Regions from separate parts of the Kineococcus gynurae genome, predicted to be linked through region 1. Evidence: riboswitches for the same ligand, from Rfam matches in the RefSeq annotation. Region 1 holds a riboswitch; the other holds the start of a gene.
The links. Region 1 has a riboswitch for cyclic di-AMP ahead of ACFFKU_RS03065 (transglycosylase family protein). Riboswitches for the same ligand answer to the same signal wherever they lie in the genome.

Region 1 (4,146 bases):
TACTTCAGCAACGCGGCCGTCGTCGCCGAGCTGGACACCCGTCGCAACCCGTTGCACGTGGCCGTCGAGAACTGGCAGCACGACCTCAACATCGGTTCGGTCGTCCGGACCGCGAACGCCGTGAACGTCGCCGGGGTGCACATCGTGGGGCAGCGGCGGTGGAACCGTCGCGGCGCGATGGTGACCGACCGCTACCTCGACGTGAGCCACCACGAGGACGTGGCCGCCCTGGTCGCCTGGGCCGGTGCGCGCAAACTTCCGGTGGTGGGCATCGACAACGTCGAGGGGTCGGTCCCGCTGGAGACCTACGACCTGCCCCGGGAGTGCGTGATGCTCTTCGGCCAGGAGGGTCCGGGGCTCTCCGAGGAGGCGGTCGCGGCCTGCGTCGCGGTCCTCGCCATCTCCCAGTTCGGTTCGACCCGTTCGATCAACGTGGGTGCGGCCGCCGCCGTCGCCATGCACGCCTGGGTCCGTCGGCACGTCTTCGACCAGCGGGTCGACGGATCCTGACGACCTCCCCCCACCTCCGGAACCTCCCACCACCCTCCGCCTGTCCCGACCGGCCCCCCACCCCTCCGTGATCAAGGAATCAGGCGCCGCCGGATTCCTTGATCACGGAGGGGTGGGTGCGATCGGGGTGGGGTCCCCGCGGTGTAGCCGCCGTCGGCGAGGCCGGCCCAGCGCTCGAACAGGTTGCGGTGCGGGCGGTTGCGGGTGACTGCGGCGTTCAGGCCGTACAGGGCGAGGAAGGGGAGGGTGCCGAGCAGCGCGTACTGGTCGGCGTGCCGCAGTTCGTGCCGCCGGCGTCGGTCCCCGCCCAGGTCGCCGTACAACCAGGCGTTGCCCACGGTCGTCCCCCCGCGCCCGAAGGTCCGCGGCGGCATCCCCGAGCACTCGACGAACAGGTCGGGACCGAGCGTGAAGGTGGCGCCGTGACGACGGGCCCAGAGCACCGCGAGCGTCGTGACCGGCAGGTTCCGCCAGGCGCGGAAGACGGTCCAGGCGGTCCCCATCGCCGCAGCGTAGGAGAATCGTCGCCATGATCGGCAGGACGCCCCGACCGCGGCGCGGTCCCCTGCCGTCGGAGGTGGGCGCCGCCGTGGTGGGCCGGCTGATGCTGGCCGGGGGAGCGGGCGGTCTCGTGGTCGGCGGGCTGACCGGGGCGGCCGCCATCACGTTCTCGGATCCCGGTGTCGCCGGGTTGCGGCAGATCGCCACCATCTACGGGGCCGCCGCCGGCACGCTCGCGGGGATCGCGCTGGCCCTGGTCGTGGCCCTGCTGCTGCACATGGCGGCGCGGTTCCGGCAGCTCGGCCCCACCGGGCGGTACCGGCTGGTGACGGTCCCGGTCGGGGCGGTGGCGGTGCTCGGGTCCTACGCCGTCGTGACGATCACCGACCGACCCGTTCAGCGGGTCCTCGTGGCTGCGGCGATCGGGCTGCTGGCCGCCGGCCTGGCCCGCCTCGCCGCCCCCTGGTGCCTGTCCCCCGAGCAGGCACCAGGGCGCTGAGCGAGCGTACGTCCGTCAGGACGCTCAGGGCAGGACGAGGACCTGGCCGACGTGGATGCGCGAGGGGTCGTTGCCGATGACGGCCCGGTTCGCGTCGTGCAGGGCGCGGAAGCCGCCCGGGACCCGGTTGTTGACCGCGATCCGGTACAGCGTGTCGCCCGGGGCGACGGTGACGGTCCGGGCCGCAGGGGCGGGGGCCGGAGCGGGGGCGGCGAGCTCGACCGGCGCGGGGGCCGGGGCCGGCGCGGGCGCGGGGGCCGGGGCCGGGGCCAGCAGGCGCTGCTCGGCGCCGACCGGGTCGGCCGCACCGCGGAGGCCCAGCTTGCGCGAGCAGGACGGCCACGCGTTCCAGCCCTGCCGGGCGAGCGTGCGCTCGGCCACGACGATCTGCTGCTCGCGGGTGGCGAGGTCGGCGCGGGGCGCGTACTGCCCGCCGCCGAACGCGAGCCAGGTGCTGCGGCTGAACTGCACGCCGCCGTAGTAGCCGTTGCCGGTGTTGATGTGCCAGTTGCCGGTGGACTCGCACTGGGCCAGGCGGTCCCACTCGGAGACCGGGGCGGCGGAGGCCGAGCCGGAGGTGGCGACGAGGGCGGCGGAGGCGGTACCGGTGGCGGCGGCCACGAGCACGACCTTGCGCAGCAGACGCGCGGACCGACGGGCAGGCTGGATCGGGGCAGCAGACATCGAGGTGACCTCCAACGCCTACGAGGTGAGCTGTCGGGTTCGGGTCGAAGGTGGATTGACCCGGCCGCCCGCAGGCGGCTTCACCCCGAGGACCGGGCACCGCGGAGGTGCTGGTCCGGAGAACGTGTGGGTCCCCCGCTCCTGCCCGCGTGAAGCGCAGTTCCGGTCGAGGTGGGCAGGACTCGGCGTGTCCGCGACCGTGCCCCCGGTGGCCCGGGAGCGGACCGACCGTAACAAGCCCGAGCGTTCACGTACACCGTTTCGTGACCCACCCGTCACCGGGGGCGTCCGGACGGGGACCGGACGTGGTGCGCTGCCGCCGATCCGAGCCTCGGGGTGTGACCAGGGTCACCGCCCCGGGCAGTCGCTCAGGAGTCGGCGAGGAGCTTCGCGACGGCGTCGGCGATGCGCGGGGTGAAGTCGCCCGCCCGTTCCCCGGGCAACCCGTGCAGCGGCTGGCCGAAGGTGACCTGCACCCGGGGCCGTCCCGGGGCGGGCCAGTTGCGCTTCTTGGGCGGCATGGCCTCGTGGGTCCCGCGCAGCGCGACCGGGACGACCGGCACCCCGGCCTCCAGGGCCAGGTAGGCCGCGCCCTTCTTGAACGGGCGCAGCGACCCGTCGTAGCTGCGCCCTCCCTCGGGGAAGATCACCAGGCTCCACCCGTCGGCCAGCAGTCGGGAGGACGCGTTGGCCCCGGGCGCGCCCCGGCGGTCCAGCGGGAAGGTGCCGATGACGAGCCCCGAGGGGGCCGCCCGCCACCACACGTCGAAGAAGTAGTCCGCGGCCGCGGCGACGGCGATCTTCTTGCGCCGCTTGGCTCCCAGGGCCGTCAGCAGCACGGGGGTGTCGAGGTGGGAGGAGTGGTTGGAGACGATGACGGCGGGTCCGCCGAGCTGGTCCAGCACCTCGACGCCCGTGACCCGGACGTCCAGCTCCGCCTTCATCAACGGCGTGAGCAGGACCCGCTGCAGCACCGAACGGACCGCGGTCGCCGGGCCGGAGCGCACCCAGTCGTTGCGGTGCACCCGACGCGGGTGACGGGCGGGGTGCTGGCTCACTGGTCCTCCTGGGGGGCCGGTTTCTGGCGGGGCCGAGGGGGCGGGTCAGTCCGTCCCGACCAGCACCTGCTGCGGCAGGCGCAGGCGCCGCGTCGGCGAGGACACGGCCCAGTCCGCCACCGGCCAGCGTGCGGCCCGGGCGGCCCGGAACAGCGGCACGTCGGGCGAGACGGCGGTGGGGTTGCCGACCGCCCTGAGCAGCGGGAGGTCGGAGTGGGAGTCGGCGTAGGCGTAGCTCGCCGCGAGGTTGGCCCCGTTGACCTCCGCGTAGCGCCGCAGCCAGGCGGCCCGGGACTCCCCGACCAGGGGCGGGGAGGTGAGGAAGCCGGTCGCGCGACGGGTGCCGTCGGGCGCGTCCTCCTCCTCCAGCTCGGTGCAGACGATCTCGTCGAACAGCGCGGCCAGCGGACGGGTGACCGGGCGCACGTCGCCGGTCATCAGGATGGTGCGGTGCCCGGCGTCGCGGTGGGCCTGGATGCGCTTGAGCGCGTCGGAGGAGGTCTCCCGCAGCATCCGGGGGGCCCATACGTCGTCGATGAACGATTCGAGACGACCGAGGTCGGTGTCGGCGTACCCGCGGAACAGCGAGCGCAGGAAGCTCCCGCGGTCGCGACGTTCGGCGGCGATCCAGCCCGGCAGGTTGCGCATGATCCGGCTGAACTCCTGCACCCGGGCGGGGGCGTTCAGCGCCGAGAGCCGCAGGGTGAGGTAGGTGTCGACGACGGTGCCGGGCAGCAGCGTCCCCGCGAGGTCGAAGACGGCCAGGACGGGCGCGTCGGCGGGGTCCACCGGGGTCAGCGCGCGCGGGCCGGTGCTCTCCAGCTGCTTGCGCCGGCGACGGATCTCCTCGTACTTGCGCATCTGCCCGGTGACCGAGGGGCAGTGGGTCTTCTC
Region 2 (4,146 bases), on a different contig from region 1:
CGGGCGTGCGGTCGCCCTTGAGGTTGTTGCAGCGGATGCAGCAGGCGACGAGGTTCTCCCAGCTGTCGGGGCCGCGGCGGCTGCGGGGCTGCACGTGGTCGACGGTGGTGGCGTGCCCGCGGCAGTAGGCGCACCGTTGGTGGTCGCGGCGCAGCACCCCGCGCCGGCTCACCGGGACGACCGAACCGCGCGGGACCCGGACGTAGCGCGCGAGCAGGATGACCGAGGGCCGTTCCAGGCTCATCGATGCGCCGACGACCGGTTCGGGATCGGCCACGACGACCGATGCCTTCCCGGACAGGACCAGGACCACGGCCCGCTTGAAGGAGACCACGGCGAGCGGTTCGTACCCCGCGTTCAGGACCAACGTGCGCATCTTCCACCTCCGGGAACGCAGAAGGCGCCCTCCCCGGCTGGGAGGGCGCCTCTGTCGGCGACGACGTGGCCATGCTCGTGACCCGGGACACGACCCGGCGCACGGACCGGCACGGCGGCACCGTGCTGGTCGGGGCGTCCGGGTATCTGCACCGCACCGGAGGCGCTCGACCGGCGCGCGCGGGCGGGACCGGGCTGGGGACCCGTTCCGCTCCGTCGTCCCGGTCGATGCATCTCCGGCCTCTCGCGTGGCTCGTCCTCACCGTTCACGGGAACTGTACGACCGGAAATCGCGATCGTCAGCGAATTCTCGGTGAGGGCACGCGGAACGGACGACGACCCGGCCCCGCCGGAGCGGGACCGGGTCGGTCGCAGGAGAGGTCGTACGGGGTTCGGCGGCTGCCGGCGGGGGGCCGGGTCAGGCGACGGGGGCGACCCGGCCGAAGGAGACCGCGTCGGACCAGATGCTGCGCAGGGCGACGGGCTTGCCGGTACGCGGGGAGTCCCACATCTGGTTGCCACCGGCGTAGATGCCGACGTGGAAGACGCGGCCGCCGTTGGAGAAGAACACGAGGTCGCCGGGGACGGCCTCGCCACGGGAGATGTTCGCCGCGGCGGCGCGCTGGGCGCGGGAGGTGCGCGGCAGCTCGATGCCGACCTGGCGCATGACGTAGCTGGTGTACCCGGAGCAGTCGAACCCGGCGGGGGTGGTGCCGCCGTAGACGTACTGGATCCCGGCGTACTGCGAGGCGATGGAGAGGATCCGCTCGCCCAGCCCGGAGGCGTTGCTGCTCACCGCGACGGGCGCGGCGGAACCGGCGGCCTCGGCGGCGGGAGCGGCCGCCGCGGCGCGGGAGGCGCCGGCGCGGGCGACGGCCGACTGGCTCAGGCTCACGGTCGGGCGGGCCACGACCGGGGCCGGGGTGGGGACGGCCGAGAAGGCGGCGGGAGTGGCCAGCCCGGTCGCACCGGCGGCGGGGGCGGAGATGACGCCGACCGGGGTGGCGCCGAAGGCCGCGTCGACCGCGGTGCCGACCGCGGCGGGCACGGCGGCCGGGACGGTCGCGGGCACGACGGTCGGGGCGGCACCGGCGGGGCCGGCCAGGGTGACGGTCAGACCACCGGCGACGACCGCGGCAGCGGCGGCACGGCTCAACCGGGCGACGGGAAGCGGGCGTGCAGAGGCGCGGTGGCGCGCCAGAGCGCGAGTGCTCAAGGTGTTGACCTCTCCGACGCCTACGAGGTGAGCTGTCGGGTTCGGGCGGAAGGTCTCGCCCGGCCGGCTCGCGCCGGCTTCACCCCGAGGACTCGCCCTGCTCCGCGCACGAGGTGCGGACGGGGACGAGCCCGGGAAACGTGGTTCCCCCACTCCTGCCATGACTGACTCGAGGGACCTCGTCGCGGTGGCAGGACTCGGCGTCCGCGTGAGGACTGCCCCGACCTCTGCCGGGGTAGCGCTTGGACACTAACCCAGGGCGTTCGCGGATGTCACGCCTCGGTCACGACGATGTGGCGGGAAGGTGACGCGAAGCACAGACTCCGCTCCGTTCTCCCCCAGAAAACGAACGGAGAGCGGCGATCGCGCCACTCTCCGTTCATCTTCGCGGAGCGTCCGGGTGACGAGTCACCACCGCGACCCGGAACCCGCCCGACGACAAGATCACCGTCGCCGCAGGTCGCAGGCCCGGACGGGCGTCAGCTCGCCGACTCCAGGGCCACGAAGATGTGAGATGCCTCACCCGGGTGCAGTTCGACCTGCTCCCCCTGGTCGACGGTCACCGCCACGAGGGAGCCCGAGGCCGCGATCGTCACCTCGGCGCCCGGGCGCAGCCCCACCGCCCCGAAGCGGGCCATCAGCTCCACGTCGGTCTGCAGCGGTTCGCCCAGCCGGCGCACCACGACCGTCCGTCCCTCCAGCCCAGCGGTGGTCAGCGGCTGCACGCCCTCGCGGAACTCCTCCTGCGTCGGGGTCTCCCCCAGCTCCTCCAACCCCGGGATCGGGTTCCCGTAGGGGTCGAAGTGCGGGTGGTGGAGGATGTCGACGAGGCGTCGCTCGACGTGCTCGGAGATGACGTGCTCCCAGCGGCAGGCCTCCTCGTGCACGAGCTCCCACGGCAGACCGATGACGTCGGTCAGCAGCCGTTCGGTCAGCCGGTGCTTGCGCATCACGCGCATCGCCTTGTTGCGGCCGTTCTCGGTCAGTTCCAGGCGCCGGTCCTCGCCGACGTGGAGCAACCCGTCGCGTTCCATCCGCGCGACCGTCTGCGAGACCGTCGGACCGGAGTGGTGCAGGCGCTCCGCGATGCGGGCCCGCATCGGGGGGATGCCCTCTTCCTCGAGCTCGAAGACCGTCTTCAGGTACATCTCGGTGGTGTCGATGAGGTCGCTCACGGTGTCATCTTCGGGCATCGGGGCCCGACGTCGAACCCGAGGGCGGACCCGAGGGCGGACCTGGACGCGGTGGGGGTCCGGGGGTGGCGTCCGGATCGCGGGTCGGGGAGATCGTCATTACCGTCGGACGGTGCCCGGACGACGCAGTGTGCTGTGGTTCCGCCGCGACCTCCGCCTGGGCGACCACCCGGCCCTGCTGACCGCCGCGGCCGCCGCGGACGAGGTGGTCCCGCTCTTCGTGATCGACCCCGCCCTCTGGAAGCCCGCGGGCGACGTGCGCCGCGCCTACCTGCTGGCCTCGCTGCGGGCCCTCGACGAGAGCCTCGACGGTCGGCTCGTCGTCGAGCGCGGGGACCCGACCACGGTGCTGCCCCGTCTCGCCCGACGGGTGGGCGCCGACAGCGTCCACGTCACCGCGGACACCGGTCCCTACGGGCGGCGCCGCGACGAGGCGGTGGAGGAGAAGCTGGCGGGGCGCGACGTGCCCCTGCACCGCACCGGCACCGCCTACGCCGTGGGGCCCGGCACGATCCTCAACGGCAGCGGCAGACCCTTCCAGGTGTTCACCCCGTTCTCCCGCGCCTGGGCCCGGCACGGGTGGCCCACCCCGGCCGACTCCCCCGGCCGCACCACCTTCGTGGCCGACGCCGGCGAGGGGGTCGACGGCACGCACTGGCCGGCCGAGCCCGACCTCGGCGACCTCGGCCTGCCCCCCGCCGGGGAGCAGGCCGCCAAGGACCGGTGGGCGGAGTTCCTCGAGGACCGCCTCGGCGACTACGACGGCGACCGCGACCGCCCGGACCGGGCGGGCACCTCGCAGCTCTCGGCCCACCTGAAGTGGGGGGAGATCCACCCCCGGACGCTGCTCGCCGACCTCGCCCCCCGTCGCGGCAAGGGGGCCGACACCTACCGGACCGAGATCGCCTGGCGGGAGTTCTACGCCGACGTGCTGTGGCACCGACCGGACTCCGCCCGCGAGTACTACAAACCGGAACTCGCCGGGTTGCGCTACGAGCGGCCCGGGGCGGCGTTCGACGCCTGGGCGGCGGGCCGCACCGGGTATCCCATCGTCGACGCCGGGATGCGCCAGCTGCACGCGGAGGGGTGGATCCACAACCGCGTCCGGATGATCACCGCGAGTTTCCTGGTCAAGGACCTCCACGTGGAGTGGCAGCACGGGGCCCGGGAGTTCATGCGCTGGCTGCGCGACGGCGACCTGGCCAGCAACAACCACGGCTGGCAGTGGGTGGCCGGTTCCGGCACCGACGCCTCACCGTTCTTCCGCGTCTTCAACCCCGTCACCCAGGGCGAGAGGTTCGACCCCGACGGCGACTACGTGCGTCGGTACGTACCGGAACTGCGGGGGCTGGCGGGCAAGCA

Region 2: linked by a shared signal. The riboswitch ahead of ACFFKU_RS07805 (C40 family peptidase) and the one ahead of ACFFKU_RS03065 (transglycosylase family protein) in region 1 are both predicted to bind cyclic di-AMP.

What each region holds. Positions count from the first base shown of each region.
Region 1 is NZ_JBHLUI010000003.1:348,482-352,627, forward strand. It holds gene ACFFKU_RS03050 (TrmH family RNA methyltransferase) at 1-510, shown strand, start outside; gene ACFFKU_RS03055 (hypothetical protein) at 582-1,013, opposite strand; gene ACFFKU_RS03060 (hypothetical protein) at 1,040-1,510, shown strand; gene ACFFKU_RS03065 (transglycosylase family protein) at 1,535-2,194, opposite strand; cyclic di-AMP (ydaO/yuaA leader) riboswitch at 2,195-2,361, opposite strand; gene ACFFKU_RS03070 (lysophospholipid acyltransferase family protein) at 2,563-3,252, opposite strand; gene ACFFKU_RS03075 (SDR family oxidoreductase) at 3,298-4,146, opposite strand, start outside.
Region 2 is NZ_JBHLUI010000008.1:289,982-294,127, reverse strand. It holds gene ACFFKU_RS07810 (HNH endonuclease) at 1-376, opposite strand, end outside; gene ACFFKU_RS07805 (C40 family peptidase) at 794-1,531, opposite strand; cyclic di-AMP (ydaO/yuaA leader) riboswitch at 1,594-1,717, opposite strand; gene ACFFKU_RS07800 (iron-dependent transcriptional repressor DtxR) at 2,071-2,766, opposite strand; gene ACFFKU_RS07795 (cryptochrome/photolyase family protein) at 2,897-4,146, shown strand, end outside.